DNA from 3 places in the Ruegeria sp. BHSB058 genome. Region 2 is predicted to be linked to each of the others. Evidence: riboswitches for the same ligand, from Rfam matches in the RefSeq annotation. Region 2 holds a riboswitch; each other region holds the start of a gene.
What was found. A riboswitch is a leader RNA that binds a small molecule or an ion and turns the genes downstream of it on or off. The one in region 2 is predicted to bind cobalamin.
Positions count from the first base shown of each region.

Region 1 (8,117 bases), on a different contig from region 2:
TTGCGGCGCAGGCCGATTTTGCCATGGCATTCTACAATCCACGCTCGAAGTCCCGGCCTGAAGGTTTTGCAAAAACGCTGGAAATCCTGCGCAAGGAATGCGAGCCAAAACGCCTGATCCTGTTTGCCCGCGCCGTATCACGCAAAGACGAAGCTCTGCGCATCTCGACCTTGGCCGAGGCGACACCGGAGATGGCGGATATGCAGACAGTTGTCATAGTGGGATCTTCGCGCACGCGGATCATCGAAAGGCAAGGCACGCCAATCGTTTACACGCCGAGGTTCACCCCGGAATGAGCCAACCAGTCCACAACCTGCGCCACATTCGAAAACTCGGTCCGCTGCGGCAGAGCGGGACGATCGATCATCAGCACCGGCAGGCCCAGTTCGCGCGCGGCGTCGAGCTTGGCGCGTGCGCCAGAGCCGCCGGCGTTCTTGGACACAACAAGTTCGGTGCCGTGGCGCCGCATCAGGGCCAGGTCATCCGCAAACGTGAACGGGCCGCGCGAGACCACCACGTCGCAATCGGGCAATGGCAAAGCGCCGGGTTGGTCCACCAGCCGCAGCAGATAGCGATGCTGGGGCTGGGCGGCGAAATCTTCCAGATGCATGCGGCCCACGGCAAGAAAAACCCGTCGAGAGGCGCCCGAAAGAGCGCCAACCGCCGCCGCGATATCGGGAACGTGGCGCCAATGATCGCCGTCTTGAGATTGCCATTCAGGGCGGGTCAACGCCGCCAGGGCGGCACCGGTTTCGGCACAGGCAGCAATTGCGTTGCGGCTCATTTGCGCAGCAAATGGGTGGGTGGCGTCGATCACGTGCGTGATGCCATGATCGTGGATAAAACGAACCAGCCCCTGAGAGCCGCCAAAACCGCCGACGCGTGTTGGCAGGGGTTGCGGACGGGGGGTCTCCACGCGGCCCGCGTAAGAATACGTTGCGGTCAACCCGAGTTCTGCGACGGCTTTGGCCAGCGCATTGGCCTCGGTCGTGCCGCCAAGGATCAGGAGATGGGACATGAGTGACGCTCCGTGGCTGACCGTTCTGGGTTTGGGCGAAGATGGACTGGATGGACTGACACCGGCAACCCGTCAAGTGCTGGATGCGGCGCAGGTCGTCATGGGGCCGCCCCGCCATTTGTCGCTGATCCCGGAATCCGGGGCCGACCGAATTGAATGGCCGGTGCCGTTTTCCGCCGGCCTGCCGCTGCTGCAAGGCTTGCGCGGGCGCCGCGTCGTGGTGCTTGCCTCGGGCGATCCGTTCTGGTTTGGAGCCGGTTCGGTGATCGCCCGACATTTCGATGCCGGTGAATGGACCGCCATTCCAGGCCAGTCGACCTTTTCCCTGGCAGCGGCGCGTCTGGCCTGGCCCCTGGAAGACACCCTGACATTCGGGCTGCATGCCGCGCCCCTGACACGTCTGCGCCCGCATCTGGCGCGGGGGTTGCGGGCGATTGTCCTGTTGCGCAACGGCGCTGCGGTGGCGGAACTGGCGACTTACCTGACCGAAACCGGCTTTGCCGACACCACGCTGCACATCCTCGAAGCGTTGGGTGGCCCGCGCGAGCGCATGCAGAAAGCCACGCTGACCGAAGCCTTGCTTGGCACATTCGCACATCCGATATGTGTCGCGCTGGAGGTGGCGGGCGCGGGTTTGGGCGTGCCCATGGCATCCGGAAAACCAGACGATATTTTCGAGACCGACGGGCAGATCACCAAACGCCCCGTTCGGGCGCTGACGCTGTCGGCGCTGGCGCCACAGCGGGGCGAACACCTGTGGGATATTGGCGGTGGCACAGGCTCGATCAGCATCGAATGGCTGATGTGCGATCAGACGCTGACCGCCACCACGATCGAACCGCGCGCCGACCGGGCCGACCGCATTCGCCGTAACGCCGACGCGCTAGGACAGGACCGCCTGAACGTGGTGCATGGCACCGCGCCGGATGCGTTGAGCGGATTGCCCAGACCGGATGTGGTTTTCATCGGCGGAGGGCTGAGCACCGCGCTTTTGGATTGGCTTGCCGCGAACCTGTCCAGGGGCACTCGGCTGGTCGCCAATGCGGTGACGCTGGAAAGCGAGGCGCTGCTGGCGCAGTGGCATGACAAGCTGGGCGGCGATCTGCTGCGGATCGAACTGGCGCAATCCGCCCCGCTCGGGCCGCGACGGGGCTGGAAATCGGCCTATCCGGTAGTTCAATGGAGCGTGACGCTATGATCGTTGCGGGGCTTGGATTTTCATCGACGGCAACGGCTCAAAGCCTGCGCGACGCCTATGACCGGGCCACCAAAGGGCAAACCGTCGCAGCCTTGGCAACGGTGGCGGACAAGGAGGGCCATCCTGCCCTGATCGAATTTGCCGCAACCTCTGCCCTGCCCCTCTATTTCGTTGCGCCTGCCGATCTGAGCGGCCAGCGCACGTTGACCTGCTCGTCCCGCAGCCGCGCCACTTATGGCACCGGAAGCGTGGCCGAAGCTTCTGCCCTCGTCGCCGCCGGAACAGGTGCCCGACTGGTTTCACCCCGACAGATCTCGACCGACCGCCTGGCCACCTGTGCGGTTGCAACTGGAGAGCCTAAATGACCGTTCACTTCATTGGCGCCGGACCGGGCGCCGCCGATCTGCTGACCCTGCGCGGGCGCGATATCATCGCCTCGTGCCCGGTCTGCCTTTATGCCGGGTCGCTGGTGCCCGAAGAAATCCTGGGCCACTGCCCCGAAGGTGCAAAAATCGTCAACACCGCGCCGATGGATCTGAATCAGATCATGGCCGAGATCGAAATCGCCCATCAGGCGGGCCACGATGTGGCGCGGCTGCATTCTGGCGATCTGTCGGTCTGGTCCGCGATGGGCGAACAGATCCGCCGCCTGAAACAGTTGGGCATTCCGGTCAGCGTGACGCCCGGCGTTCCTTCGTTTGCAGCCGCGGCGGCGGCCTTGGGCACCGAGCTGACCCTGCCCGGTCTGGCGCAATCGGTGGTGCTGACCCGCACGCCGGGCCGCGCCTCGTCGATGCCCGCTGGCGAGACGCTGGAAAACTTTGCCCGCACCGGCGCGACGCTGGCCATTCACCTGTCGATCGGCAATCTGGACAAGGTCATCGCCGATCTGGCCCCGCATTACGGAGCGGATTGCCCGGTGGCCGTGGTCTATCGCGCCAGCTGGCCGGACCAGCGAATCATCCGCGCAACGCTCGACACCCTGAAAGAAGCGCTGGACGCGAGCATCTCGCGGACCGCGCTGATCTTGGTGGGGCCAGCGCTGGCCGGCGAAGGGTTTGACGAAAGCTGCCTCTATTCCAAGGAATACGACCGGCGCTATCGCCCGCAGAGCGCGGACAGCCCGTGGTCGAGCTGGAGTCATGGCGATGACTAACCCGCCGGGAGTTCTGATTTCGGCGCCCTCGTCGGGTACCGGCAAGACGACGGTGATGCTGGGCCTGCTCAGAGCGCTGGCCGAGGACGGGCTGACCGTTCAACCGTTCAAGAGCGGGCCGGATTACATCGACCCGGCCTTTCACCGCGCGGCGGCGGGGCGTTCCTCGTTCAACCTGGACAGCTGGGCGATGGGCGAACCGCTGCTGGGCGCGATCTCGGCCCAGGCCGAGGGTGCGGACATCGTGGTGGCCGAAGGGTCGATGGGCCTGTTCGACGGCGTTGCCAAACCGGGCGAGCTGGGCCATGGGTCGAGCGCCGAAACCGCACTGCGGATGGGTTGGCCGGTGGTACTGGTTCTGGATGTGGGCGGTCAGGCGCAATCGGCGGCGGCCACGGCGCTGGGGTTCCGGATGTACAACCCTGACCTGCCCTTTGCCGGGGTGATATTGAACCGCTGCGCCAGCCCCCGACATGAACGCCTGACCCGGTTGGGGATGGAGCGTGCGGGTCTGCCGGTGCTGGGCGTACTGCCGCGCCGGGGCGATCTGACCTTGCCTGAACGGCATCTGGGCCTGATACAGGCGGTTGAACACCCCGATCTGGAAAGCGCGATTGCCGGTTACGCGGCGTTTTTGCGCGAACATGTGGATCTGGAGGCAATCAAGGCGGCGGCTTCATCAAGTCCGCAAGGGTCCTCGGCGTCGGCGCTGCCATTTCCCCCGGCGCAGCGCATCGCATTGGCGCGGGACGAGGCCTTTTCCTTTACCTATCCGCATTTGTTGGAAGGCTGGCGCGCGGCGGGGGCCGAAATCCTGCCGTTTTCTCCGCTGGCGGATGAGGCGCCGGCGGCGGATGCCGATCTGGTCTGGCTGCCGGGTGGTTATCCCGAATTGCATGCTGGCAAGCTGGCAACAGCCGACACGTTCCTGACCGGTCTGCGCAAACATGCCGAGACAAAGCCTGTACACGGTGAATGCGGCGGTTACATGGCCCTGGGCGAAGCACTGATCGACAAGGATGGGGTAGGCCACAAGATGGCCGGGCTGTTGGGTCTGGTCACGTCTTATGAAAAACGCAAGTTCAATCTGGGATACCGCAAGGCGCGTCTGATTGCGCCGATACCCGGACATGGCGCGGGCGCAATGTTGCGCGGGCACGAGTTTCACTATTCGTCGATTGTCGACCAACCGGACGCGCCGCTGGCGCAGGTCTTTGACGCTGAAGGGGTCGAAGGCCCTCAAACCGGCTCGGTACGCGGCAACGTTACCGGCACCTTTTTCCACCTGATTGCGGAGGCTTCGACATGAGCGGCTTTGTCTCTTTCATCGGCTCCGGTCCCGGCGATCCGGAACTTTTGACGCTCAAGGCGGTGGACCGGCTCGGCAAGGCCGACGCGGTGCTGTTCGATGATCTGAGCAGCGGTCCGATCCTGACACACGCGCGCGAGGATGCCGATCTGGTCGGTGTCGGCAAACGCGCCGGTCGCCCCTCGCCCAAGCAGGACCATGTCAGCCGTCTGCTGGTCGATTATGCCCAGACCGGACAGCGTGTCGTACGGCTGAAATCCGGTGATGGTGGTCTGTTCGGTCGGTTGGAGGAGGAAATCGTCGCCCTGCGCGAGGCCGGTATCGACTATGAGATCATTCCCGGCATCCCGTCGGCCATCGCGGCGGCGGCGGCGGCGGGCATTCCGCTGACCCGCAGGCTGACGGCGCGGCGGGTGCAGTTCGTCACCGGCCATGATGTCAGCGGCAAGCTGCCTCAGGATCTGAATTTACCTGCCTTGGCCGATGCTGGCGCGACCACCGTCGTTTTCATGGGCAAGCGCACGTTTCCATTGCTGGTCGAGGCGCTGAATGTCCACGGGCTGCCGCTCGACACCCCGGCGCTGATGGCCGAATCCGTGTCGACGCCGGACCAGAAACTGCAACGCGCAACGATCGGAGCATTGGCGGAGCAACTGAAATCAGAGGTCGGCACCGCCCCCGCCCTGATCCTTTACGGCCCGTTGGCGGAGTTCGGGGATGTATGAGCTGAACCTGATTGGCATCGGCACCGGCAATCCCGATCACGTCACGTTCCAGGGGGCAAACGCGATACGGGCGGCGGACCTGATCCTGATCCCCCGCAAGGGCGAGAACAAGGCCGATCTGGCTGGACTGCGGGAGGAGATCATCGCGCAGGTGGCGGACGCGGCACCTCAGATCGCCTATTTCGATATCCCCAGGCGCCGCGCCGATAATGGCTATTTGCGCGGCGTGGACGAATGGCACGACGCCATCGCACTGCGCTGGCAGGAGACGATCGCCGGGTTTCCGCAGGCCCGGCAGGTGGCGCTGCTGATCTGGGGTGATCCGTCGCTTTATGACAGTTCGCTGCGAATTGCGTCGCGGCTGGACCCGCAGCCGGTCACACGGGTGATTCCCGGCATCACGGCGCTGCAGGCACTGACGGCCGCCCATGCGATTCCGATCAACGACATCGGCGCGCCCTATGTCGTCACGACCGGCCGCCGCATCCGGGACGAGGGCTGGCCTGACGGTGCCGACAAGGTTGCGGTCATGCTGGACGGCGAATGCTCGTTTCAAAGCCTTGATATGATGGCGTTCGACATTTGGTGGGGCGCGTATGTGGGCATGAAGGAAGAAATCCTGGTCAAAGGCCCTCTGGCGGACGTTGCGGACAAGATTCTTGAAACCCGTGCCCGGGCACGCGCCGATCATGGCTGGATCATGGACATCTATTTGCTGCGCAGGCGCGAAAAATGACCGAATGGGTCGCAAATGGGAATTGCGCGAACGACTGCATCGCGGCTAAATGAAAGGGTCTGGTCCTGCCGGAGAATTCCGGTGCTAAGAGGGAATTTGGTGCGGCCATCCCGGTGGTCAAATCCAAAGCCGCCCCCGCGACTGTAAGCGGTGAGCTTCTGTTCAACCAGCCACTCCCGGAACTGTCCCGGGGGGAAGGCGAACAGAGGCACCGACCCGCAAGCCAGGAGACCTGCCAGGCAAGAAACGAAACACCGGCCGTCGGGTGCGGCGGCTCAGGAGGACTAAAATGACGACCAAAACGCTCAAGGCATCTGCTGCCGGTTCGGCCATCCTTCCGGCTCTGTTTGCTGTTGTTCTGGGTCTGGGGATCATCACCCTGACCGGCCATGTTCAGGCATCCGCCCTGCACGACGCCGCTCATGATGTGCGCCACTCAACCGGCTTCCCCTGCCACTGACCCATGTTCAGTCGCATTCTGACCAGCGCGTTGTTCGCTGGCGCTGCAGCAGGGCTGATCACCGCCCTGCTGCAGCTCGTATTTGTGCAGCCCGTCCTGCTTCACGCTGAACTCTACGAGTCCGGCGAATTGGTGCATTTCGGAGCAGCCGCCGTTTCGGCACATCCGGATCTGCCGGGGTTCGACCTGATGCGCGATGGGCTGAGCATCGTGTTCACCATGCTGACCTATACCGGCTATGCGCTGGTGCTGGTGGCCCTGATGTCGATGGCAGAACGGATGGGCCATGAGGTCAATGCCCGCACCGGCATCCTGTGGGGGTTGGCGGGCTTCATCACTTTCCACTTCGCGCCCGGACTGTCCTTGGCGCCTGAGGTGCCCGGTGTGGCCTATTCCGACATCACCGCGCGCCAGATCTGGTGGACCGGAACCGTGGCAGCGGCAGGTGTCGCCATGTGGCTGATCGCGTTCGGTGGCAATCTGATCAGCTACCTGATCGCGACCGTGCTGCTTTTGGCGCCGCACCTGATCGGAGCCCCCGAACCCGACAGCTTTACCGGCCCGGTTCCGACCGAACTGGGCGCCCTGTTCGCGGCGCGCGCCTTTGGTGTCGGTATGGCCGCCTGGGTTCTGGTGGGCACGTTTGCCGGATATTTCTGGCAGGCCGAAGGAAAACGCGCCGAAGCCAACGCGTAATCGTTTGCTGATGCATCCCGCCGGGCCAGACGCCCGGCGGGATTATTTATATCAAAAGGATTCGAGATGTTCCGATCTCTCGCACTTTTCGGCATCGGCCTGATCTTTGGCGCTGGCGCAGGTTTCGTGACGGCGGCGGGTTATGGCGTGACATTTGAAGGCCACGATCACGGCGACCCGGCCCAACACGGCGAAGCCGGTTCACATGATCATGCCACAACCATAAATTTTTCATCGGGCGCGGACGCACCGGGACTTGAGGTCATGCTTGCCAAGGATCCGATGGCCGGTTGGAATCTGCATGTCATTCCGCGGAATTTCCGCTTTTCCCCGGAAAATGCCTCGCTGGCGGACAGGCCGGGCGAAGGCCATGCGCATGTCTATGTCAATGGTGCCAAGCTGGCGCGCCTTTATGGCGAGTGGATGCATATCGACGAATTGCCCAAAGGCGAGGTCGAGATCGAAGTCTCTCTGAACGCCAACGATCACAGCCAGCTGACCGTGGATGACGTGCCCGTCGCCGCCTCGGTCGCGGTTCAGGTCGACTGAATCGCCGGTATCCGCGCGCGCAGGCACAGGCGAAGCCGCCCGCATGGTCGGGCGTCTTCGATCCAGCCCGAGGCGCTGTCCAGATAAGTCTGGCAAGTGGCGGCGATGTCGTCAGCATCCTTGACCGGATCAAGGTCGGAAAAGACATACGAGGCCAGTCCCTGCCCCTGCAACCCCAGGGCAACCGGTTGCTCGCATGCGCTGAAACAGGCGTGTTGCGTAAGTTCGACCCGATCGGAAAGCCCGGCCTTTGCAAGCGCATCTGTCACG
Region 1 covers NZ_JBXWSF010000024.1:21,051-29,167, forward strand. The annotation lists gene cobJ (precorrin-3B C(17)-methyltransferase) at 1-296, shown strand, start outside; gene AC2FNB_RS08510 (cobalt-precorrin-6A reductase) at 269-1,018, opposite strand; gene cbiE (precorrin-6y C5,15-methyltransferase (decarboxylating) subunit CbiE) at 1,017-2,216, shown strand; gene AC2FNB_RS08520 (cobalamin biosynthesis protein) at 2,198-2,581, shown strand; gene cobM (precorrin-4 C(11)-methyltransferase) at 2,578-3,372, shown strand; gene AC2FNB_RS08530 (cobyrinic acid a,c-diamide synthase CobB) at 3,359-4,681, shown strand; gene cobA (uroporphyrinogen-III C-methyltransferase) at 4,678-5,406, shown strand; gene cobF (precorrin-6A synthase (deacetylating)) at 5,399-6,142, shown strand; cobalamin riboswitch at 6,186-6,396, shown strand; gene AC2FNB_RS08545 (CbtB domain-containing protein) at 6,432-6,602, shown strand; gene AC2FNB_RS08550 (CbtA family protein) at 6,606-7,298, shown strand; gene AC2FNB_RS08555 (hypothetical protein) at 7,365-7,847, shown strand; gene AC2FNB_RS08560 (DUF1636 family protein) at 7,835-8,117, opposite strand, start outside.
Region 1: another riboswitch for cobalamin. It lies ahead of AC2FNB_RS08545 (CbtB domain-containing protein); the one in region 2 lies ahead of AC2FNB_RS01610 (ABC transporter substrate-binding protein).

Region 2 (8,117 bases):
GCCTGTTGCGGGCACCTCGGCGGGGGCATCCATCATGTCGGAACACATGGTCGCCGGAGGCAGTAGCAACGCGGCCCCCGCGCAGGGCAATATCACGCTGGCGCCGGGAATGGGGCTGACCAACGCCGTCATCATCGATCAGCATTTCACCCAGCGCAACCGGCTGGGGCGGTTGCTAACCGCCTCATCCTTCAACCCTTTTCTGATCGGGTTGGGTATCGACGAGGACACGGCGGCCTTCATCGGACCCGACAACGTGCTGGAAGTGGTGGGCAGCGGATCGGTCACGGTGGTCGATGCCAGCCATCTCAGCCATTCGTCAATGTGGGATGCGCGCGCCGGAGAGGCGCTGAGCCTGCTTGGACTTCGGCTTGACGTTCTGGGCGAAGGGTGCCGTTATGACCTGACGGCTCGTCAGGCGTTTCCGCCGGATGAGCATCTGGCGTTCTGCACCCTGCCGGAAGTGTCCGGGGAAAAGGCCGCCGCCGGGGGGGAATAAAAATCTGATAAACGGGGAGCCTCATGAAAATCGTCTCGACCAATGTCTTTGTGGGCCCGAATGTCTGGGCGAGTTTTCCGGTCATTCGGCATGTCATTGATCTGGGAATATTGGAAGAGTGGCCATCGGCCCGTATCGGGCCTGCGTTTATCGACGCCCTGATTGCGGCGCTGCCCGGCCTGGCCGAGCACGGCTGTTCCTATCGCGAACCCGGCGGGTTCATCCGCCGCCTGCGCGAGGATGAGGGCACCTGGCTGGGCCATGTGCTGGAGCATTGCGCCATCGAGGTGCAGAACGTGGCGGGCTCGGACGTGACTTTTGGCCGGACCCGCGGCACCGGTCAGCCGGGCCAGTACAACATGGTCTATGAATACCGCCAGCGCGACGTGGGGCTGGCCGCCGGAAAGCTGGCGATGCGGTTGTTGATGCATCTGCTGCCGCAGGAGCTGAAAGAGCAGCTGGAGTACGATTTCGATCCCGAGTTCGATTGGGACGACGAGTTGCGCAGCTTTGTCCTGCGGGCGCAGCGCAAGGAATTCGGCCCCTCGACCGGATCATTGGTCAGGGCGGCGGAGGAGCGCGACATTCCCTGGATCCGCCTGAACGAAGGCTCGCTGGTGCAGTTCGGGCATGGCAAGTTCCAGAAACGCATTCAGGCCACCATCACCTCGGAAACCAAGCATATCGCGGTGGAGATTTCCTGTGACAAGGAAGACACCCACAACCTGCTGAACGATCTGGGCCTGCCGGTGCCGCAACAGCGCATGGTCTATTCCGCGCGCGAGGCGGCCAAGGCGGCGGCGCGGATCGGGTTTCCGGTGGTGGTCAAGCCGCTGGATGCCAATCACGGGCGCGGCGTGTCGATCAACCTGAATTCGGAATCCGAGGTCGAGACCGCCTTTGCCGAGGCCAAGGAGCATTCACGCAGCCGCGCCATTCTGGTCGAAAGCTTCATTACCGGGTTCGATCACCGGATGCTGGTGGTCAACAACAAGCTGGTTGCGGTGGCCAAGCGGGTGCCGGGCCATGTGGTGGGCGACGGCAAGCACACGATTGCCGAGCTGGTCAACATCGTGAACCTGGACCCGCGCCGGGGCATCGGGCACGAGAAGGTGCTGACCATGCTGGAGATCGACACTCAGGCCAGGCGCCTGATGGAGAATGCGGGCGTGACCGAAGAAACGGTGCTGCCCGAGGGCGAGATTTTCTATCTGCGCTCGACGGCGAACCTGTCGACCGGCGGCACCGCCATCGACCTGACGGATGTGGTGCATCCCGACAATCGCGACATGGCCGAGCGCGCGATCATGGCGGTGGGGCTGGATGTGGGCGGCGTCGATTTCCTGATCGACGATATCACCAAATCCTACAAGAAGATCGGCGGCGCGATCGTCGAGGTGAACGCGGCGCCCGGTTTCCGCATGCACGTGGCCCCGTCCGAGGGCCAGCCGCGCGACGTTGCGGGACGGGTGATCGACATGCTGTTCCCGGCCAGCCAGCAGACCCGCATCCCGATTGCCGCGATCACCGGAACCAACGGCAAGACCACGACGTCGCGGATGCTGGCCCATATCATGAAGGCCAGCGGCAAGATTGTCGGGATGACTTCGACGGACGGCGTTTATGTGGATGGCAAGCTGAGCGTCAAGGGTGACATGACGGGGCCGAAATCGGCGCAGATCGTGCTGCGCGATCCGATGGTGGATTTCGCGGTGATGGAGACCGCGCGCGGCGGGCTTGTCCGGTCGGGTTTGGGCTATCAGCGCTCGAACGTGGCGGCGTGTCTCAACGTTTCGGCCGACCATCTGGGGCTGGGCGGCATCGACACGGTCGAGCAGTTGGCGGTGGTCAAGCGCGTGGTGGTGGAAAGCGCCACCGACACGGCGGTGCTGAACGCCGATGACATCAACTGTCTGAAAATGGCCGATTATGCGCCGGCCAAGACCATTTTTTACGTGACGACCAATCCGGGCCACAGCCTGGTGAAGGAGCATATTCAGGCGGGCGGCAAGGCCATCGTGCTGGAACAGGGCATGAATGGCGACATGTTGACCATCTATGACAACGGGCTGCATATCCCGATCCTGTGGTCGCATCTGATTCCGGCAGCACTTGAGGGCAAGGCGATCTTCAACGTGCAGAACGCCATGTTCGCGGCAGCCATGGCTTATAGTTTCGGGGTCGATCTGGACAATATCCGGCACGGGTTGCGCACCTTCGACACCAGCTATTTCCAGGCACCGGGGCGGATGAACGTGTTTGACGAGCATCCCTTCAAGGTGATCCTGGACTATGCGCACAACCCGGCGGCGCTGGCGGCGATGAGCGCGATGTCCGACCGGATGGATGTCAAGGGCAGGCGGCTGTGCGTCGTCTCGATGCCCGGTGACCGGCGCGATCAGGACGTGGCGGATGCGGCGAAGGCGCTGGCGGGGCATTTCGATCATTTCATCTGCAAGGCCGATGACAACCGCCGCGGGCGCGGCCATGACGAAATCCCGCAGATGCTGAAATCGGGCCTGATGTCGGGCGGAGTTGCCGAGGAGGCGATCAGCGTCATTCCCGACGAGGTCGAGGCGATCAACGCGGCGCTGGACATGGCGGCACCAGGCGACGTGCTGGTGATCTTTGGTGATGACACGGCGCGGTGCTGGAAGCAGATCATCTATTTCAATTCGGATGAGGATGCCGAGTCTGCCGAGGCGAGTGCGGCGGCGCCTGCACCCGTTCCCGGCGCGTTCGAGGAGCTGTTTGACAGCGATCAGGCGCTGATCCGGGATGAACGCGGCGTGCGGCTGCCGCGGGATGTTGGTGAGGACTCCGACTGAGGGGGCGACATGGACAGGATAGAGGCGCTTGAAACCGCGCTGACCATCACCTGCGCGCAAAGCGATCTGTTTCGTGTGGACGACGCGCGCCGGCTGACCGGGCCGGGCCTGATGTGGGACAGTCCGGGGGCGGTTGTCGATGTGTTTTTCGACGGTGATCTGGCGCAGCGTGTCACCGGCTTGTGGCAGGTGCATGCGCGCCGCGTGCTGGATGCGCTGGGCTGGCAGGATGAGGCGCTGGCGTGGCGGGCGTTCACCGGCGGCGTGAACCTGGCGATTTCCGCGCCGATGGATCAGCTGTATTCGGCGGTATTTGCGGCCCAGACCGCCTGGCATTTCTGTGCGGCGGAGTTGACGGGGGCGGCCTCGGGAAATTTCGAGGCGATGGTTGCCGACCTCAGGGGCGTCATGGAGCGTGAGGCCAACCCGGCCCTGATCGCGCTGATCAAGGCGGCGGAGAAGCACGGCGTCGATATCCTGTGCGACGATGACGAGATCTCGCTGGGTCACGGCGCGGGCAGCCGGACATGGGCCTGGGATGCGTTGCCCTCGCCCGACGCGGTGGATTGGGGCGCGTTGCACAACATTCCCGTCGCTTTCATCACCGGCACCAACGGCAAGACCACGACGACCCGTCTGCTGGAGGCGATTGCCCGTGCGTCGGGCCGGGTGGCGGGGCTGACCTCGACCGAGTTCGTGCGGGTGGGGGACGATATCCTGGACCGGGGCGACTATTCCGGGCCGGGCGGTGCACGGATGCTGTTGCGGGACCGTCGGCTTGAGATCGCCTGTCTTGAGGTGGCGCGCGGTGGCATCCTGCGCCGGGGGCTGCCGACCCGCGCGGCCTCGGCCGCGGTGGTGACGAATGTGGCCAACGATCATCTGGGCCAGTACGGCGTCAACACGGTGCCGGAACTGGCGCAGGCGAAGTTTGCCGTGCGCCGCGCCCTGAAGAAGGGCGGTGTTCTGGTCCTGAACGCGGATGATCCCTTTGTGCGGGACGAGGCGGAAACCACGCCGGGTGTGATCTGGTGGTTCTCGCTGGACCCGGAAAACGATCTGATCCGCCGCGCCCGCGAGCGGGGAGAGTGCTGTTCGTTCCTGCGTGGAGAAGAGATCGTGTTCTTCGATGGGCAGGCCGAGCAGGTCATTCAATCGGTTCGCGATGTGCCGCTGACCATGGGGGGTGCGGCGCGCTATAACATCCTGAACGCGATGGCGGCGCTGTGCCTTGCGCGTGCGATGGAGATCCCGGTTGAGGCCATTCGCGCCGGGCTGGCCGGGTTCAGGCCCGATGCCCGTGACAATCCGGGCCGGTGCAACGAGTTCGCCTTTAACGGCGCGCGGGTGTTTGTCGATTTTGCCCACAATCCACATTCGATTGCGGCCGTGTGCGAGGCGCTGGGCGGGCTGTCGGCAAAGCGGCGCTTCATCGTGCTGAGCCATGCGGGCGATCGGTCGGACCAGGATATCCGGGAGGTCACCAGAACGGCGCTGGGGTTTCAACCGGATGTGGTGGTCGCCGCCGAGTTGGAAGGGTATCTGCGGGGGCGTGAGCTGGGCGAGATTCCGGCGCTGATCCGGCAGACCGCCACGGAATGCGGGCTGCGGGAGGATCAGGTTCTGCGCGCGGCCTCGCCGGTCGAGGCCAGCAGGATGATCCTGGATCGGGTCGAGCCCGGTGATCTGGCGCTGTTGCTGGTTCTGTCAGAGCGCGATGCGGTGCTGAACCTTTTGCAGAGCTAGCCCGGGCGCGCGCAGAATTTTCTTGCCGCACCGTAAGGATTGCACTAAGCGCGCGGTACCGGTCCCGAAAGGGCTAAGAGGGAATCCGAGGTGCCGCGCGGCATCAACCGGAACTGCCCCCGCAACTGTAGGCGGCGAGCGCTGTCCGTTCGTGTCACTGGGCCTTTCAGGTCTGGGAAGACAGGACAGGCGACGACCCGTCAGTCAGGAGACCTGCCGGTAAAAACCGAAACACACCGGACGGGGTTGTCCGGGGAGGTTGCCAAAGGATCCTGCCGGGGGGCCGTGCGCCGCCCTGCACCGACAGAAGACGAAATGCGACTGTCGCTTTGGTCAATGCCCTTTCACCCGTTCTCCGGTCATTGACATATGGAGATCGATCATCATGGTTTTGCGTACCGGCCTTGTGGGCCTTTCCCTGTCTCTGTCGGCGGCAAGTGTGGCCGCCAGCGAAAGTTTTCCGCTGACCATCGAAAACTGCGGCCATTCGGTGACGTTCGAGGCGCCAGTGGCGTCGGCGGTCACGGTCGGTCAGGCCGCGACCGAGGTGCTTTATGCGCTGGGGCTGGGCGAGCAGGTTCTGGGAACCTCGGTCTGGTTCAACGAGGTTCTGCCTGAATTTGCCGAGGTGAACGCCAAGGTGGAGCGTCTGGCCGACAACGACCCCAGCTTTGAAAGCGTGGTTGCCAGGCGGCCCGGTCTGGTGGCGGCGCAATATGAATGGCATGTCGGCCCCGAAGGCATCGTTGCCACGCGCGAACAGTTTCACGAACTGGGCATTCCGACCTATGTGATGCCCGCCGATTGCGTCGGCAAGGACAACTCGGTCGGCAGTGACGGGACGCGGATCGAGATGTTCTCGACCGATACGCTGTATCAGGGGATCGAGGAACTGGCCGCTGTCTTTGGGGCGTCCGAGAAGGGTGCGGAACTGGTGGCGGACTACAGGGCGCGCGAGGCCGCAGCCATTGCCAGGGCGAAGGCGGTGGAACTTGACGACGTGTCCGCCGTGTTCTGGTTCTCGTCCCCGGAGATGGAAAGCGATCCGTTCGTGGCCGGGCAGAAAGGCGCGCCGGGATATATGATGAACGCGCTGGGCATCCGCAACGTCATCGAAACGGATGAGGAATGGCCGACGGTGGGCTGGGAAACCATTGCCAAGGCCAATCCGACCGTCATCGTGATCGCCAAGATGGACCGTCGCCGCTTTGCCGCCGATGACTATGAGAAAAAGCTGGAGTTTCTGCGCAACGACCCGGTGGCCAGCCGGATGGATGCGGTCAGGAACGACCGCATCGTCATCATGGACGCACAGGCCATGGACGCCACCATACGCGCAATTCCGGCGCTGGAGGATCTGGCCGAGGAGTTGAGCAGCGGCGGTAACAGCCAGTGAGCGAGATCGCCGCAATCGCCCGGCACGTACTGGGGGCCGTGTGCCTTGCCGTGCCGGTGCTGGTTGCGGCGGTTCTGGCGGGCGCGATGATCGGGGAAACCGCGCTTGCGCCCGAGCTTGTGTTTTCAGTGCTGGCCAACAAGCTGGCCGGGGCGGGTCTGGCCGTCGATCCGATCGATCAGGGGATCGTGTGGAGTTACCGGCTGCCACGGGCGCTGGTCGCCGCGGCCTGCGGCGCGGGACTGGCCGTGGCGGGTGTGGTGCTGCAGGCGCTGCTGCGCAACGCGCTGGCCGATCCGTATATTCTGGGCATCTCTGCCGGGGCCTCGACCGGGGCGGTGGCGGTGACCATCGCCGGATTGGGCGGCGGCGCGTTGTCCCTGTCCTTTGGCGCGTTCAACGGTGCGCTGCTGGCTTTTGGGTTCGTTGCCATCCTGGCCCGTGCGGCGGGTGCGGGTGGCGGACGGGCGGCAACGGCGCAGATCGTTCTGGCGGGGATTGCGGGATCGCAGCTGTTCAACGCGATGACGGCCTTCATCATCGCCAAATCCGCCAATGCCGATCAGGCGCGCGGAATCATGTTCTGGCTGATGGGCAACCTGAGCGGGGTGCGCTGGCCGGATGTGTATCTTGCGATACCTGTGGCTTTTGCCGGCTGGCTGATCTGCCGTTTTCACGCCCGCGCGCTGGATGCCTTTACCTTTGGTTCGGATTCCGCGGCGTCGCTGGGCATACCCGTCCGGCGGGTGCAGGCGGTGCTGATCCTTGCCACCGCGCTGACGACGGCGGTCATGGTATCGATCGTGGGGTCCATCGGCTTTGTCGGGCTGGTGATCCCGCATGCCGCGCGATTTCTGGTGGGGCCGGGGCATCGCCGCCTGATCCCGACCGCCGCCCTGATCGGTGCCGTGTTCCTGATTGGAGCGGATATCGTGTCGCGCATCATCATCCCCGGTCAGGTCCTGCCCATCGGGGTGGTGACTGCGTTGATAGGTGCGCCAGCCTTTGCCGTCATTCTGGTGCGCGGACAAAGGAGCGCGCGATGAGGATCGAGGCCCGAGACCTGAGTTACGCCGTGCGCGGCAAGCGCCTGTTGTCAGGTGTGTCCTTTGACGTGGACCCCGGTGAGACGCTGGCGCTGGTCGGTCCCAACGGGTCGGGCAAGTCGACCCTGATGCGCCTGCTGGCGGGATTGGTGCGCCCGAGTTCGGGGCAGGTCGAACTGGCCGGTGATCCCCTGTCGGCGCTTGGGCGGCGGCAGATCGCCCGGCGTGTCGCCATTGTCGAGCAACAGGCCGACACGACAGAGCGGGTGAGTGCGCGGTCGGTGGTGGAGCTGGGCCGCACGCCGTGGTTGTCGGCCCTGCGGCCTTGGCAGGCGGAAGACACGTGGCAGGTCGACAAGGCGCTGCGGACCGTGGACATGGCCGGGATGGCGCACAGGGAGTGGGCAACCCTGTCGGGTGGAGAGCGCCAGCGGCTGCATATTGCCCGCGCGCTGGCGCAGCAGCCGGGGCTGCTGCTGCTGGATGAACCGACCAACCATCTGGACATTCACCACCAGCTGTCGATCCTGAGCTGTGTCCGCGCGCTTAAAGTGACAACGGTGATGGCGCTGCACGATCTGAACCAGGCGATGACCTGTGAC
Region 2 covers NZ_JBXWSF010000004.1:9,094-17,210, forward strand. The annotation lists gene AC2FNB_RS01595 (cyanophycinase) at 1-499, shown strand, start outside; gene cphA (cyanophycin synthetase) at 523-3,327, shown strand; gene AC2FNB_RS01605 (Mur ligase family protein) at 3,337-5,073, shown strand; cobalamin riboswitch at 5,116-5,308, shown strand; gene AC2FNB_RS01610 (ABC transporter substrate-binding protein) at 5,459-6,469, shown strand; gene AC2FNB_RS01615 (FecCD family ABC transporter permease) at 6,466-7,515, shown strand; partial or broken gene AC2FNB_RS01620 (ABC transporter ATP-binding protein) at 7,512-8,022, shown strand.

Region 3 (8,117 bases), on a different contig from region 2:
TTGGCATCCTGCAGAAAGGCATCGACTTCGGGGTCGCCCAGTGTCGCGTCGTGATACAGGTCGAACAGATGCGGCGCGACGGTGCCCGACAGATGCGCGAACGAGGCCATGTGATCCAATGTCGCCGCAATCTCGGCCGCGCCTCGGAACCCGTGTCGCTGCATCCCTGCGATCCAGCCGGGATTGGCGGCGCGGGCATGAACAACGCGGCTGATTTCCTCGGGCAGGGTTCGAGCCCGCGGGGTTTCGGGGTTGGTGTTGTCCAGATGATACAGCCGGGCGCTGCCACCGGTGACCTTCTTGGCCGCCGCGAACCCGGCCTCGTGCGTGGCATAGTCGTTGGCCAGCAGCAGATCGGTTTCGGTCAGGTCCTGCAAGTGAACGAAACTGTCGGCCTTTGCGACGCGATCCGTGATGCCATCCCGATCGTGCGCGATATGCTCGCCCTCCAGCGCGAAGGAGCTTGCGTCAAGCCAGGCCTGCCCGGCCTCTGCGCGGGCCTCGTCCGTATAGGTCTCGGACAGATGCGTCATGTTCAGCCCGTAGCTGCCCGGCGCGGGGCCAAAGACACGGGCCGCAGGTTCCTGACCGGCATAGGGGTTCCAGTCCGGCGCCTCGTCCCTTGCGCACAGCGCACGCACCGCCTGACCGAACAGCGCCGAGAGCGTCGGGAAAACGTCGCGAAACAGCCCCGAAACACGCAGGGTCACATCCAGTCGCGGGCGGTCCAGATCGGTGATCGGCAGCACCTCGATGCCTGATACCCGTTCGGATCCCTGATCCCAGACCGGTTTGACGCCCAACAGGTGCAAGGCCATGGCAAACTCTTCGCCGGCGGTGCGCATGGTGGCCGACCCCCACAGATCGACGATCAACCCTTTGGGGTAATCGCCTTCTTCCTGCAGATGCCGCCGCACCAGTTCTTCGGCCAGTTTCACCCCCTGCGCATAGGCCGCCCGCGTGGGCACCGAGCGTGGATCGGTAGTGTAGAGGTTGCGCCCGGTAGGCAGCACGTCCGAACGCCCGCGATAGGGTGATCCCGACGGGCCGGCCTCGATGCGTTTGCCCGCCAGCGCGGCCAGCAAGGCGGCGCGCTCGGCATGGGCAGACGCTGTGATATCGAAATTGCCTGCCACCTCGGGCACCCGGCCAAAGACGTGCAGCCCGTCACCGAACTGGCTTTCCTTGATGTCACAGACAAAGCGGTCGATCCGGGTGATTGCTTCGGCGGTACTGGTGGCGCGATCAAGGCCCAGATCGTTCTCAAGCCCGATGACCCGTGCCTCGTCGCGGATGTCCGATTGCAGACGGTCGCGGCGCTTTGGATCCAGCCCGTCGGCGTTGGAAAACTCGTCCAACAGCGACTCCAGCCGCACCATCCTATCCGGCGTGCCGCTTTCGCGCAGCGGCGGGGGTACGTGGCCCAGCGTGACGGCGCCGATGCGTCGCTTGGCCTGTGCCGCTTCGCCGGGGTCATTGACAATGAAGGGATAGATCACAGGCAAACCGCCGATCAGCGCCTCGGGCCAGCAGGCCTTGCACAGCGCGACCGACTTTCCTGGCAACCATTCCAGCGTTCCATGCGCGCCGATATGGATGAGCGCATCGGCCCCCGCCGCATGGCGCAGCCAAAGGTAGAAGGCAACATAGGAATGGCGCGGCGTCCGGCTGAGATCGTGATATTCATCGTCGCGCGTCTCGGGCGTGCCGCGCTCGGGTTGCAGGGCGACAATCGCCTTGCCGCGCCGCAGGGCAGTAAAATGAAAGGCGCCGTTGGCAAAAGCCGGGTCGTCTTCGGCCTTGCCCCACACGGTCTCCAGATCTTGCCGCAGCGAAGCGGGCAAGGTGGACAGGGCCGCGCGGTAATCTGTCAAAGACCAGCTTGTCCGCGCGTCAAGCAGGGTATCGGCGATGGGCTCTGCCGGCGCGGTGTCATACCCCTCGCCGCGCAGGTCCTCCAGCATCGCCTCGGCCGAAGCCAGAGCATCCAGTCCCACCGCGTGGGCCATCTGCCAGTCCTTGCCGGGATAGGTCGATAGCACCAGCACCGGCACTTGTTTTGCCTTGGGTTTCGACGTCAGGCAAAGCCAACCCGACACCCGATCCACCAGCGCCCCGATCCGGTCGGGTTCGGGTGCGTGCATTGCACGTGCGAATTGCAGATGCGCGTCGCGCTGCCCCGGCTCCTTGAACGAGATCACGCTGCCGGTGATGCGGCCATCCACTTCGGGCAGCACCACGTGCATGGCCAGGTCCGCAGGCGACAGACCCCGTTCCGCCTCGTCCCACGCCTTGCGGTTCGAGGTGGCGAGCATGGCCTGAAAAACCGGTACCCCCGCGGCATCCAGAGGCGATGTGCCTCCGCCGCCCTTGCCGGAAAAGGCGGTGGCGTTGACGAGGGCCGCAGGTGTCAGCGAAGCAACCTGCTCTGCCAGCCATTTGGCCGATGCGGGCGCTTTCAGCGACGGTGCAAACAGACCGACGGCATCATATCCGCGGGCTCGGAACGCGCGGATCACGGCGGCGATCGGCGCCGTGTCAGCCGCGCTGAGATAGGCGCGGTAAAACGTGACAAGGATGCGGGGCTTGCCATCTTCGAAGGCGGTCTCTGCCGCGATTACCCCCTGGTCCGGGCACCACGCGCCGCATTCGGGCAGCGCTTTGGACCCCATCACCGGTCCGGCATACAATCCCGTCGCCAGCGCCATCTGTGCCAGCGCGGCCTGGGCCGCCACCTCGCCGCCGGTATCGCACAGATGCGCAAGGCGGCGCAGGGTCGAGACCGGCAGGGTGGAATAGTCGTCCAGCCGGGTATCCTCACGCCCGTCCGCTGGCAGAACAGCCAGCGCCAGCCCTTTCGATTGCGCCAGCGCATGAACCTGCTGCAGCCCGTAAGACCAGTACGGCACGCCGCCTATAAGCCGGATCAGGATGCCCTTGGCCCCCTCCAGCGTCTGTTCGACATAGGTATCGACCGACAGCGGATGCTTAAGCGCCGACAGATTTGCCAGCCGCAATGACGGCATCCGCCCCTCGGCTCCGCCGCCGCGATGCCAGCCCGCCGCGAACGCGCCAAGGTCGCTGTCGGAAAAGGACAGCACCACCAGATCGCCCGGGCTCTGGCCCAGATCGGTCGGTGTTTCGGTCTCTTCCAGACCGTGGCTTTCGCGAAAGACGACATGCATTGGCGTCTCGGTCCCTTATTCGGCGGCCTCGGCCACACCTTCGAGAATACCGCGAATTGCGGCTTCGTTGATGTCGTCATGCTCGGCAATCACTACCAGGCGCGAGCGGCGCTCTTCGCCCGGTTTCCAAGCCCGGTCGTATTGGTGGCGAACACGCGCGCCCACAGCCTGCACCAGCAGACGCATCGGTTTGTCGGATACGGCGGCGTACCCTTTGACGCGCAGGATGTTCAATTCGTTTGCCAGACGTTCGATCCGGGCCATCAGGTCGGCGGGATCGGATTGCTCGGGCAACTCGATCACGACGCTTTCGAAATCATCGTGTTCATGATCGTCCGCCCCGTCGTGGTGCGATGGGCGGGCATCCATGTCATCCTCGGCAGCGGCCTCCAGCCCCAGGATAACGCGCACGTCCACGGCCCCTTCGGCGACCTCGACCACCGGCAGCGGGCGCGGGGCCTCGGCAGCGATGATTTCCCTGGCCTTCGCAACGCCGTCGGGTCCGGCCAGGTCGGGCTTGGTCAGCAGGATGATATCGGCGCAGGAAATCTGGTCTTCGAACACCTCTGACAGCGGCGTTTCGTGGTCGATGGACTCGTCCGCCATGCGCTGGGCGTCCACCGCTTCGACGTTCGGCGCGAAGCGACCAGCGGCCACCGCCTCGGCATCGGCCAGCGCAATCACACCGTCCACGGTGATCTTCGACCGGATGTCGGGCCAGTCGAACGCCTTGAGCAACGGTTTCGGCAGCGCCAGACCCGAGGTTTCGATCAGGATGTGATCGGGGCGCGGCTCCAGCGCCATCAGCGCCTCGATGGTGGGGATGAAATCGTCGGCCACGGTGCAGCAGATACAGCCATTGGCAAGCTCCATGATGTTTTCCGCCGGGCAATCCGGAATGGCGCAACTTTTCAGGATCTCACCATCGACGCCCACATCGCCGAATTCGTTGACCACCACGGCCAACCGCTTGCCCTGTGGGTTCTGCATCAGGTGGCGGATCAGCGTGGTCTTGCCCGAGCCCAGAAAGCCGGTAATCACGGTGACGGGAAGTTTTTCAAGGGTGCTCATGGCTCAGGCTCCAATCGGGGGAATGCGGGCGGCGCAGTTCTTGCGGAAATGTTCGGGGCGGTCGCGCCACTTTACCAGCCCGTCCTCGGTGGCCAGGTATTTGGTCGCGCCTTCGACGATGATCGCGACATCGTCTGTTTCGCTCAGGTTCTCATAGACGAAGGTCCAGCGCGACGGCCCGCCACGCAGCACGATCGAACAGCCCTGATCGCAGTTCGACAGACACTCGACCGGTTTCAGCAGAACGCCATCGGGCAGTTCGACCTCGGTCAGCGCCTTGTGCAACAGCGCGCCCGGGCGCTGGGCGTCATCCTCGATGGGCAGACCCCGGCGGCAGGTGGTGCAGACCAGCAGTTCGACTGGTGCAGGCTCGGTCACGTCTCTCATCCCCCCATTCAGGTTTCGGGGAACGGGGTTTCATGCGGGCCACGGCCCGACACCGGAACACCCCGTCCGGTCTGGTCTTCGGGCGCTGGCAGGTCTCCCGGCTTACGGATGTCAGGGCTTGTCCCTGTCGGGTGTCCCGCCTTCCCGGCCTGTCGGCCAGTGGCATTTGGGCACCCTCTCCGGTCACGGTCGCGGGGGCGGCTGCGTTTGACGGTGAACCGCTGACGCATTCCCTTTTCATCTGCTCGCGCAGACACCAACAGCGCGGACATGCGGCAAGGGCAGGGGACTTGTCAAGCGCGGCGTCAGGCTTGTGAACCGTCAGGGTGAAAAAGCGACCCGCCATCGTTAACCAGCGGCATCGCCAGCCAACCTGTCCCGCAGCCATGCCTCGAAAAGGCGTGCTGAACCGGAAACCGATGTCGCCGCGTCGGATCGGATCAGGTAATGCGACTGCCCAAAGGGAATCGGTGGCCCGGCAATTTGCAGCGGTGCGCCCTGGGATATGGCATTGCGCGCAAAACGGCCGAGGATGGTGGCGTAACCCGCCCCTCCCATCACCAGTTGCAACGCCGCGACCGTGGTATCGACGGCGTGCCGGGTTGCCGATGGGTCGTGGTCAAGCCCGTGCGCCTCAAGGTAGCGCGCCCAGTTGTCCTCGTAGCCGAGAATGTGGATCAACGGCCCGCTGTGCATCTGCCGGATGGTGGGAACGGGGTCACCGGCACGGCAGACCGGAACGATGGTTTCCTCGCTCAACTTCTCGGCCATGACGCCCGGCCAATCGCCATATCCCAACCGGATCTCGATATCGACATCTGCAGGGGCGGCGCTGTCATTCCAGATATGCGACACCAGCCGCACAGGGATTTCCGGATATTGCGCGCTGAAATCAGGCAATTCCGCCGCGATCCAATAGGTGGCGGTCGAAATTGCTGCCCGTATTGTCAGGCTTTGGCGGGTGGCCGGACCAAACAGGCTGTTGGTGCTGAGCGCGATATCCGACAGCGCCCGCCGCACGGTCAGCGCATAGGATTGGCCAAGTTCGGTCAATTCGATCCGACGCGCGGCGCGCAGAAACAGTTTTTCGCCCAAATCCTCTTCCAGCGAGCGGATATGCAGCGACACTGCCGTCTGGGTCAGCCCAAGTTCTTTCGCCGCCGTGGTAAAGTTCAGATGGCGTGCCGCCGCCTCAAACGTTCGCAACCAGGCCGGATTTGGAAGGCGGTCCATTTATCACCAAAATTTTTTGACCATTGCGATCATTATTATTCGTTTCTCTTGCCGATTTCAAAGCTTCATAGTCACCGCATGAATCGTATACGCGGGCATACGCCCGCCGGGGAGGACAAATCCATGAAAGTTGGTTTCATCGGTCTGGGTAATGTGGGCCACAAACTGTCAGGCTCGCTCTTGCGGAACGGAATTGATCTGGCGGTGCATGACCTGAATGAAAATCTGGTCGACATGTTCGTCGAGCGTGGCGCCAAACGCGCGGACGGTCCGGCACAGCTGATGCGCGAATGTGACGCCGTCATCACCTGCCTGCCATCGCCTGCGGCCTCGGACGCGGTGATGCAACAGATGCTGCCCGAAGTGAAGCCGGGCAAGATCTGGATGGAGATGTCGACCACCGACGAGGCCGAGGTCAAAAGGCTCGGCGCCATGGTGATCGAGCGCGGCGGCGCCGCGGTGGACTGCCCGGTTTCGGGCGGCTGCCATCGGGCGGATACCGGCAACATCTCGATTTTCGCGGGCTGCGACCGCGCGACGTTCGAACGTATCCTGCCCTTCCTCACCACGATGGGCCGCCGCATCCTGCACACTGGCGACCTCGGGTCGGCTTCGGTTCTGAAGGTTCTCACCAATTATCTGGCGACAGCAAACCTTGTGACCTGTTGCGAAGCATTGGTTGTTGCCAAGGCTGCGGGCATGGATCTGAACACCGCCTATGAGGCGATGAAAATCTCGTCCGGCACCTCGTTCGTGCATGAAACCGAAAGCCAGGTGATCCTGAACGGTTCGCGCGATATTTCCTTCACAATGGATCTGGTGAAAAAGGACATCGGCCTGTTCCAGGAAGTTGCGGATCGCGCCAACGTGCCGTTGGAGATCAACCCGGTTCTGATCGACATCTTCAACGACGGGATCGCGCGTTTTGGCCCCCGCGAGTTGTCTCCCAACATCATCAAGCGCCTCGAAGAAGCAACGGGCCTCGATATCCGCGCCCCGGGCTTCCCGCCCGAGATGGTCGATGATGAACCCGAAGAGCCCGGTTACGAGGTCATTCCGCAAGGCAAGGAACTGAAGGCCGCCGAATAATTTCAGTCACTCCGAAACAAAACGCCCCCGGAACCGCGTTTCGGGGGCGTTTCCTTTGGATGACGGTCAGGTCAGCCTATAGGTGAGTTGTCGTCGCGCTTGATCGCGACCACCGACGAACGCGGCGTGCCGCCATCGGGCCAGTTGCCGCCGGGATGCTGGATGCCCACGAACATCGTTCGCCGGTCGCTTGACCAGGCAAGGCCCGTGACCTCGCATCCATTCGGACCGGTCATGAACCGCGCGATCTCTCCGGTTACCGGATCACCCACCAGCATCTGGTTGTTGCCCATTCCGGCAAAATCGCCCTCGTTTTTGTCGTCGCCATCGGTTTGAATCCACACCAGCCCGGTCGTATCAAAGGCCATGCCGTCGGGCGAGTTGAACAGGTTGCCGGCGTTCACGTTGGGCGACCCGGCATAGGCATCACTGTGCACCGTCGGGTTGCCCGCCATCACATACAGATCCCATTCGAACGTATCGGCCGCGTGGTCGTCCTGTGCGGGCCGCCAGCGCACGATCTGTCCATAGAGGTTGGTGTCGCGCGGATTGGGGCCATTGGCCGAAGTATCATCGCCACCGGCATTTGGTTTGACGCCCCGATTCTTGTTGTTGGTCAGACAGCAATAGGCCTCGACCGCCACGGGGTTCGCCGCCACCCACTCAGGACGGTCCATCGTGGTGCCGCCCACGATGGACGCGGCCATTCGGGTAAAGACCGCGATCTCGGCGGCATTCATCCCGGTTGTATCCGGCGTCAGGGCCAGCCATTCGCCGGTCTGGTCGTCGTTGAACCTGGCAACAAAAAGCGTTCCGTCATCCAGCAGCCCTTCGGTGGTTCCGCCAGGCCGGTAGGTGCCGTTGGAGACAAAACGATACAGGTACTCGCCCCGCTCGTCATCGCCCATATAGACGACGACGCGACCGTCCGGCGCCACCACGACCTCGGCGTTTTCGTGCTTGAACCGGCCAAGGCCGGTATGCTTGACCGGCGTGCTTTGGGGATTGGCAGGGTCAATCTCGACAATCCATCCCGCGCGGTGCGGCTCGTTGGGGGTTTTCGACGTGTCAAACCGCGGATCGAAAAGCTCGTAGCCGTTCCGGCTTTCCGCCTTGATGCCATAGCGTTCATAGCCGCTTGCGACCTGCGGA
Region 3 covers NZ_JBXWSF010000024.1:9,894-18,010, reverse strand. The annotation lists gene cobN (cobaltochelatase subunit CobN) at 1-3,185, opposite strand, end outside; gene cobW (cobalamin biosynthesis protein CobW) at 3,201-4,256, opposite strand; gene AC2FNB_RS08475 (DUF1636 family protein) at 4,260-4,643, opposite strand; cobalamin riboswitch at 4,714-4,920, opposite strand; gene AC2FNB_RS08470 (LysR family transcriptional regulator) at 4,992-5,876, opposite strand; gene AC2FNB_RS08465 (NAD(P)-dependent oxidoreductase) at 5,955-6,965, shown strand; gene AC2FNB_RS08460 (PhoX family protein) at 7,037-8,117, opposite strand, start outside.
Region 3: another riboswitch for cobalamin. It lies ahead of AC2FNB_RS08475 (DUF1636 family protein); the one in region 2 lies ahead of AC2FNB_RS01610 (ABC transporter substrate-binding protein).